Regions from separate parts of the Enterobacter sp. B79-1 genome, predicted to be linked through region 1. Evidence: predicted binding sites of a transcription regulator. Region 1 holds the regulator's gene; each other region holds the start of a gene.

Region 1 (2,203 bases):
CCTGATGGCCGTGCTGCAGATCCGTGACGACCTGACCAGCGAGCAGCGCACCGACCGCGCCAACGAGCTGATGGAAGAGTTTCATATCGAACATCTTCGCGACAGTCTTGGTCAGGCGTTGTCCGGGGGTGAGCGTCGTCGTGTCGAGATTGCCCGTGCGCTGGCCGCCAACCCGAAATTCATCCTGCTGGATGAACCCTTCGCGGGCGTTGACCCGATCTCCGTTATTGATATCAAACGCATTATCGAACACCTGCGCGACAGCGGGCTTGGCGTGCTGATCACCGACCACAACGTCCGTGAAACGCTGGCCGTCTGTGAACGCGCCTACATAGTGAGCCAGGGCCATCTGATTGCCCACGGTACACCGCAGCAAATCCTCGAAGATGAGCATGTTAAGCGCGTGTACCTTGGGGAAGACTTCAGACTCTGATAGGGTAGAGGTAACGTAACGCCGAACCGGAGAAAAATGCTCTGAACATGAAGCAAGGTTTGCAATTAAGGCTCAGCCAACAACTGGCGATGACGCCGCAGCTACAGCAGGCGATTCGTCTGTTGCAGCTGTCCACGTTAGAACTCCAGCAGGAGCTCCAGCAGGCGCTGGACAGTAATCCGTTGCTGGAGCAAACCGATCTTCATGACGAGGTAGAAACCCAGCAAACGCAGGACACTGAAACGCTCGACACCGCTGATGCGCTCGAACAAAAAGAGATGCCGGACGAGCTGCCGCTGGACGCCAGCTGGGATGAAATCTACACCGCCGGAACACCTTCCGGCACGCGTGCAGACTACCAGGACGACGAGCTACCGGTTTATCAGGGTGAAACCACCCAGTCACTACAGGATTACCTGATGTGGCAAGTGGAGTTGACCCCCTTCTCTGATACCGACCGCGCCATTGCGACCTCGATTGTCGATGCCGTTGACGATACGGGTTATTTAACCGTAACCCTGGACGATATCCTGGAAAGTATCGGCGACGACGAGATCGAACTCGAAGAGATCGAAGCGGTTCTGAAGCGCATTCAGCGTTTCGACCCGGTCGGTGTGGCCGCGAAAGATCTCCGCGATTGCCTGCTGATCCAACTGTCGCAGTTCGCCAAAGAGACGCCGTGGATTGAAGAAGCCCGCTTAATCATCAGCGATCATCTGGATCTGTTGGCTAACCACGATTTCCGCTCCCTGATGCGCGTCACGCGCCTGAAGGAAGAGGTGCTGAAAGAGGCGGTGAATCTGATCCAGTCTCTCGATCCGCGTCCCGGCCAGTCGATCCAGACCAGCGAACCGGAATATGTCATTCCGGATGTGTTAGTCAGAAAACACAACGGTCGCTGGGTGGTCGAGCTGAACTCAGACAGCATTCCTCGCCTGCAAATCAACCAGCAGTATGCCTCCATGTGCACCAGCGCGCGCAATGACTCCGATAATCAATATATTCGTAGCAATTTGCAGGAAGCACGCTGGCTGATTAAAAGTCTGGAGAGTCGAAATGACACGCTGCTGCGCGTGAGCCGCTGTATTGTTGAACAACAGCAGGCTTTTTTTGAGCAGGGCGAAGAGTTTATGAAACCGATGGTACTGGCGGACATCGCCCAGGCCGTCGAGATGCATGAATCAACCATTTCTCGCGTGACCACGCAGAAGTATCTGCACAGTCCACGCGGTATTTTTGAGCTTAAGTATTTCTTCTCCAGCCATGTGAATACCGAAGGCGGCGGCGAAGCCTCGTCAACGGCCATTCGCGCACTGGTGAAGAAGTTGATCGCCGCGGAGAACCCCGCGAAGCCACTGAGTGACAGTAAGTTAACCACCATGCTGTCCGACCAGGGTATTATGGTGGCACGTCGTACTGTTGCGAAGTATCGAGAGTCTTTATCCATTCCGCCGTCCAACCAGCGTAAACAACTGGTTTGACACAACCGATAAGGAAGACACTATGCAGCTCAACATCACAGGACACAACGTCGAGATTACTGAGGCTTTACGCGAGTTTCTGAACACGAAGTTCGCGAAGCTCGAACAGTATTTCGAAAGGATCAATCAGGTCTATATTGTGTTGAAAGTGGAGAAAGTGACTCATATCTCGGATGCAACCCTACACGTTAACGGGGGTGAACTCCATGCCAGTGCGGAAGGGCAAGACATGTACGCGGCTATCGACGGCTTGATTGATAAGCTTGCGCGACAGCTCAATAAACATAAA
Region 2 (2,203 bases), on a different contig from region 1:
CGTTCGCACTATATGGCGCGTATGCAGACGTTACGTCTGGACGGCTTCCTGCTGCGTCCATTGCTTAGCCTGTTCTCGGCGCTGGTCCTCTGTGGCCTGCTGATGCTGTTTGGGCTGACAACGCGTGGAACCATTGAGGTTGGGGTGCTCTATGCCTTCATCAGCTATCTGGGGCGCCTTAACGAACCCCTGATTGAGCTCACTACCCAGCAATCGATGCTGCAACAGGCGGTGGTCGCCGGTGAACGCGTGTTCGAGCTGATGGACAGACCGCGTCAAACCTATGGCGATGATGAACGTCCTCTGCAAAGCGGCTCGATTGCCTTTGATAAGGTCTCGTTTGCTTACCGCGATGACCAGCTTGTCTTACAGGACATTAATCTTGAGGTACCGTCGCGCGGCTTCGTGGCGCTGGTGGGGCATACCGGCAGCGGCAAGAGCACGCTCGCCAGTCTGTTAATGGGCTACTATCCGTTAACGCAAGGTGAGATCCGCCTCGATGAACGCCCGCTTGCATCACTCAGCCACAATGTGCTGCGTAAGGGCGTCGCCATGGTGCAACAGGACCCGGTCGTACTGGCCGATACCTTCTACGCTAACGTCACGCTGGGTCGGCCTTTTACCCAGGAACAGGTCTGGGAGGTGCTGGAGAAAGTGCAGCTGGCCGATCTGGCGCGCGGGTTCAGTGAGGGTATCAATACGAAACTAGGCGAGCAGGGGAATAACCTCTCCGTAGGGCAGAAACAGCTGCTGGCCCTGGCGCGCGTGCTGATTGAAACGCCGCAGGTGCTGATTCTCGATGAAGCGACGGCCAGCATTGATTCCGGTACCGAGCAGGCCATCCAGCAGGCGCTAGCCGCTGTTCGGGATCACACCACGCTGGTGGTCATCGCGCATCGCCTCTCAACCATTGTCGATGCCGATACCATCCTGGTGCTGCATCGTGGACAGGCCGTTGAACGAGGTACGCACAGACAACTGCTGGAAGAGAAAGGACGCTACTGGCAGATGTACCAGCTGCAGCTGGCAGGTGAAGAGCTGGCAGCCAGCGCGCGCGAAGAAGAGTCGCTGAGCGCCTGATGCACCAAAAACAGGCAAGCTGCTAACAGTCATTCCTGTTGGTGCAAAACTGAAACGCACTGTGCACTGCCATGGTGCGTTTTTTTTCACCCGTTCGGTATTCAACCCCATTCCTGGCTCATCGCCCGCCATTTTCTCGCTGTTTTCAATTCTGGCACACCCCTTGCAATGTCCCTTACGTGTTAGCTGCGGCCATTACCGAATTCTGACTGGAGGGGATTTATGAAGCTGGTTACGGTTGTAATCAAACCATTCAAACTCGAAGACGTACGTGAAGCGTTGTCTTCAATGGGTATTCAGGGACTGACTGTCACCGAAGTGAAAGGCTTTGGTCGTCAGAAGGGTCATGCCGAGCTTTATCGCGGTGCGGAATACAGCGTGAATTTCCTGCCAAAAGTAAAAATCGATGTCGCGATTGCGGATGACCAGCTTGAAGAGGTCATTGATATCATCAGCAAAGCGGCCTACACCGGCAAAATTGGCGACGGCAAAATTTTCGTTGCCGAACTGCAGCGCGTCATTCGCATTCGTACCGGCGAATCTGACGAAGCGGCTCTGTAAGTAACTCCTGGCACACAGTGATAGGGATCGAGAAAATGAAGATAGCAACACTCAAAACGGCTCTGGGGTCGCTGGCACTGCTGCCGGGCCTGGCTCTGGCTGCGCCTGCCGTGGCAGACAAAGCCGATAACGCCTTTATGATGATTAGCACCGCGCTGGTGCTGTTCATGTCCATTCCGGGCATTGCGCTGTTCTACGGCGGCCTGATCCGCGGCAAGAACGTGCTCTCCATGCTGACGCAAGTTGCGGTGACGTTCGCGCTGGTTTGCGTGCTGTGGGTAGTTTACGGATACTCGCTGGCGTTCGGCACGGGCAATGCGTTCTTTGGTAACTTCGACTGGGTGATGCTGAAAAATATCGAGCTGACCGCGCTGATGGGCAGCTTCTATCAGTACATCCACGTTGCTTTCCAGGGATCGTTTGCCTGCATCACCGTCGGGCTGATTGTGGGTGCGCTTGCTGAGCGTATTCGTTTCTCTGCCGTCCTGATCTTCGTGGTGGTCTGGCTGACGCTCTCCTATGTGCCTATCGCGCATATGGTATGGGGCGGCGGTCTGCTGGC
Region 3 (2,203 bases), on a different contig from region 1:
ACCCTTGAACTTCTTCCCGCTGCCGCACGGGCAAGGATCGTTACGCCCGACCTTCGTGCCGTTAACAATCGGTTTTTGTGTTTCCTGCTGCTGCGGGTTAGCAACCCAGTAGTTGTATAAACGCAGCGCTGCGGGCTGGATGCTCTCGATGCTGGCGGTATACTCTTCTTCGGTCAGTTCATCCAGCTTTTCGCTGCCCTCTTCCGTCCCGTGCAGAGCAATCACATCCAGATCGGCTTTCAGTTCGTCAGGCAGTGACGACCAGTCGGTCAGCGCCACGCCGCGCATGTAGCCATAGCACCACTCTTCAACCACGGTGTAGCTTTGGCCATCAACGTCGTTAAAACCAAACATGGGCTCGAACTGATCCGGATACTCGCTCAGGCGCTCAGCAATGTCGTTCATATGCTTAAAGCAGAGATCGATAAAACGGTTCATTTCACGATCGTTTTTCCAGCGCGGAATGTACTTCTCGCCGCCCCAGACCGCTACCAGCCAGGCATCGGGTTCAACCACCCTTGGGCCGGAAAGCACTGCGGTAAGCATGCCGTCCAGTTCGGATACGTCAATCACGGACGCATCGTCATGACCGTAAGACATTAACGTCTCTTCCAGCCACTCCATTTCGCTTTCATTTAATGGGCCTTCAGTCATTGCTGACACTCCTGATAAAAAAGGAAACGATCCTAACACATATCGTACGCCTTTCCTGGCTGAAGTTGAGGTATTTATTGCTGCAAAAACGTGCAAATCGTGACCCTTGCACAACTTATGGGCTTTGTTGTTAACGAGATGTGATCTCCGCTGTAATTTCAGTGCGTCCCGCAAGGCAGCGTAAATCGGCGCTCTATACTCAACTATGTCGCAACCCGGTCAATGGGTTAACCATTCTGGCAACGATTTTGCTTAATGTTCTGCGCGCAAACTGCGCATGGAAACCTCGCCGTATTAAGCAGGATGTGGCCTGGATTTTGTTCGTTTAGTGCATGTTGTTCTCGATCTTATTTATAGATTGGCTGCGCCGTAGGGCGTTTGGGTTGACGCCGTGGTGCAAAAACCTCTTTGCTAAGGAACACAATAATGTCGCTGAAATTTATCAGAAGTCCCCTTTCTCTTGTGTTAGCCGGTTGTCTGGTGACGGCATTTTCCGCCCAGGCCGATATTGTGATTGGCGTGGCCGGGCCGTTTACAGGCCCAAATGCCACCTATGGCGATCAGTACTGGCATGGCGCAACGCAGGCCGCAGAAGACATTAACGCCGCGGGAGGGATCAACGGTGAGAAAATTAAGCTGGTTCAGGGAGATGATGCCTGCGAGCCTAAACAGGCTGTTGCCGTCGCTAACCGTTTAGTCGACCAGGACAAAGTCAATGCGGTTGTCGGCCATTTCTGCTCCTCTTCCACCATGCCCGCCTCCGAGGTGTATAGCGATGCGGGCATTATTGCCATCACCCCCGGTTCGACTAACCCCCTCATTACCGAGCGCGGCATGAGCGATATGTTCCGCATGTGCGGGCGGGACGATCAGCAGGGGCAAGTCGCCAGCGACTTCATCATCGATAAGCTGAATGCCAAACGTGTGGTGATCATTCACGATAAAGACACCTACGGTCAGGGGTTAGCGGACGCCACCAAAGCGGCGCTTGCCAAACGCGGCGTGAAGGATGTGATGTATGAAGGCTTATCACGTGGGGAAAAAGACTTTAACGCGCTGGTAACGAAAATTGGCGCGCAAAAACCGGACGTGGTGTTCTTCGGGGGCTGCCACCCTGAAGCGGGTCCGCTGGTGCGCCAGATGCGTGAACAGGGCGTACAGGCGAAATTCTTCTCAGGGGACTGTATCGTCAATGAAGAGATGGTCACCGCCGCGGGTGGCCCGCAGTACACCAACGGTATCTACATGACCTTTGGTAAAGATCCGCGACTGATCCCGGACGGTAAAGCGGTGATTGATAAATTCCGCGCCGGTAAATTCGAACCAGAAGGGTACACCCTTTACTCCTATGCCTCCATCCAGGCCATTGCCGCCGCCTTCAAGGCCACCGGAGGCAAAGACTCCGCCAAAGCCAGCGAGTGGCTGAAAGCGAACGCCGTCGACACGGTGATGGGCAAAAAAGCCTGGGACAGCAAAGGCGATCTGAAAGTGTCTGACTACGTGGTTTATCAGTGGGACGACAAGGGAAAATATAAGGAAGTGCAGTAAC
Region 4 (2,203 bases), on a different contig from region 1:
GCCGTACTGCAACACGCGCAGCAGCTTGGCCTGCAGCGACAGGGAAAGCTCGCCGATTTCATCCAGAAACAGCGTGCCGTTATCCGCCATTTCAAACTTGCCGCTGCGGTTGCTGATGGCCCCGGTAAACGCCCCTTTAACGTGACCAAACAGCTCGCTTTCCGCCACGCTCTCCGGCAGCGCGGCGCAGTTGAGGTACACCAGCGGGTTCACCGCGCGCGGCGAGGCTTCGTGAATGGATTTCGCCACCAGCTCCTTACCGGTGCCGGTTTCCCCGAAGATCAGCACGTTTAAATCTGAGGCGGCAACAATCTCAATCTCTTTTTTGAGCTGAGCCATGCCCGGAGAAAGGCCGATCATCTCCGTGTGCGTTACCTGCTCAAACGCCGCCGGGCTGCCGGGAAGAATGTTCTGGCTCTCCAGCTGTTCAATCAGCAGGGCATTGTTCAGCGCCCCGGCGGCCAGGGCGGCAATCAGGCGCAGCTCTTCATCGCTAAAGGTGTCGAACTGGTCCGGCGACAGGCCGTCGAGGGTCAGTGCACCAATCAGGTTTTGTCCGGCAAACAGCGGCAGGCCGATACAGGCGTGCACCTTCAGGCTCTCCTGTCCGGGAATAAGCCCGTCGTACGGGTCAGGCAAATCGCTGTCCGCCGGGAAGCGCACCACGTCACCCGCGCGGGCGATAGTTTCCAGACGCGGATGGCCTTCAAGGGTAAAACGCCGCCCGAGCACGTCCTTCGCCAGCCCGTCGATAGCCAGCGGAATAAACTGCCGCCCTTCATAGCGCAGCAGCGCCGAGGCGTCACACGCCAGCACGTGGCGCAGCGTGGAGATCAGCCGCTGAAAGCGGTCCTGATGGCCGATACCGGTTTGCAGCTCAATGGCGATCTTCGCCAGTACGTCGACGGAAAAGCTCATAGTGACCTCGCTGTCATTTTGACAATGCATATTGTCATATTGACACTGATTTTAATAGTCATAATGACTACCCATTACGGATCATGAAAATTTTTATCAAACAAAATCAACACATTAAAAGTTGGCACGCAACTTGATATAGGCAAACCATCTTATTTGAAAATGCTGTATTACGTAGAGGTTGCTATGTCTATTCTGGTTAAAAATAACATTCATTGGGTCGGTCAACGTGACTGGGAAGTGCGCGATTTCCACGGGACGGAATACAAAACGCTGCGCGGCAGCAGCTACAACAGCTATCTCATCCGCGAAGGAAAAAACGTGCTGATCGATACCGTCGATCACAAGTTCAGCCGCGAGTTCGTGCAGAACCTGCGCGGTGAAATCGACCTGGACGCCATCGACTACATCATCATCAACCACGCGGAAGAAGATCACGCCGGCGCGCTGACCGAGCTGATGTCTTACATTCCGAACACGCCGATCTACTGCACCACCAACGCCATCGACTCGATCAACGGCCACCACCACCATCCGGAGTGGAACTTCCATACCGTGAAAACCGGCGACGCGCTGGATATCGGCAACGGCAAACAGCTGATCTTCGTGGAAACCCCGATGCTGCACTGGCCGGACAGCATGATGACCTACATGACCGGCGACGCGGTGCTGTTCAGCAACGACGCCTTCGGCCAGCACTACTGCGACGAGCGCCTGTTCAACGACGAGGTGGACCAGACCGAGCTGTTCGAGCAGTGCCAACGCTACTACGCCAACATCCTGACGCCGTTCAGCCGCCTGGTGACGCCAAAAATTACCGAAATTCTCGGCTTTAACCTGCCGGTGGACATGATTGCCACCTCCCACGGCGTGGTGTGGCGTGAGAACCCGACCCAGATCGTCGAGCTGTACCTGAAGTGGGCGGCGGACTATCAGGAAGACCGCATCACGATCTTCTACGACACCATGTCCAACAACACCCGCATGATGGCGGACGCCATTGCCCAAGGCATCAACGAAATGGACCCGAACGTGGCGGTGAAAATCTTCAACGTGGCGCGCAGCGATAAGAACGAGGTATTGACCAACGTGTTCCGCTCTAAGGGCGTGCTGGTGGGTGCCTCCACCATGAACAACGTGATGATGCCAAAAATTGCCGGTCTGGTGGAAGAGATGACCGGCCTGCGTTTTCGCAACAAGCGCGCCAGCGCCTTTGGCTCCCACGGCTGGAGCGGCGGCGCGGTAGACCGTCTCTCCACCCGTTTACAGGATGCGGGTTTTGAAA

What was found. Region 1 encodes sigma-54, which starts transcription at its own class of promoters, with help from an activator protein. Its sites were predicted from a motif close to GTTGGCACANNTTTCGCTNT; they were not measured.
Region 2: the regulator sigma-54 is predicted to act here: its motif matches at 1,231-1,250, upstream of glnK (P-II family nitrogen regulator).
Region 3: the regulator sigma-54 is predicted to act here: its motif matches at 890-909, upstream of AC2T6E_RS09575 (branched-chain amino acid ABC transporter substrate-binding protein).
Region 4: the regulator sigma-54 is predicted to act here: its motif matches at 1,039-1,058, upstream of norV (anaerobic nitric oxide reductase flavorubredoxin).

The regions. Positions count from the first base shown of each region.
Region 1 is NZ_JBYAZJ010000004.1:307,439-309,641, forward strand. Features, by position in the region: gene lptB (LPS export ABC transporter ATP-binding protein) at 1-433, shown strand, start outside; gene rpoN (RNA polymerase factor sigma-54) at 481-1,914, shown strand; gene hpf (ribosome hibernation promoting factor) at 1,937-2,203, shown strand, end outside.
Region 2 is NZ_JBYAZJ010000007.1:200,461-202,663, forward strand. Features, by position in the region: gene AC2T6E_RS18600 (SmdB family multidrug efflux ABC transporter permease/ATP-binding protein) at 1-1,080, shown strand, start outside; gene glnK (P-II family nitrogen regulator) at 1,303-1,641, shown strand; gene amtB (ammonium transporter AmtB) at 1,677-2,203, shown strand, end outside.
Region 3 is NZ_JBYAZJ010000002.1:372,920-375,122, reverse strand. Features, by position in the region: gene AC2T6E_RS09580 (YecA/YgfB family protein) at 1-654, opposite strand, end outside; gene AC2T6E_RS09575 (branched-chain amino acid ABC transporter substrate-binding protein) at 1,081-2,202, shown strand.
Region 4 is NZ_JBYAZJ010000005.1:117,121-119,323, forward strand. Features, by position in the region: gene norR (nitric oxide reductase transcriptional regulator NorR) at 1-918, opposite strand, end outside; gene norV (anaerobic nitric oxide reductase flavorubredoxin) at 1,105-2,203, shown strand, end outside.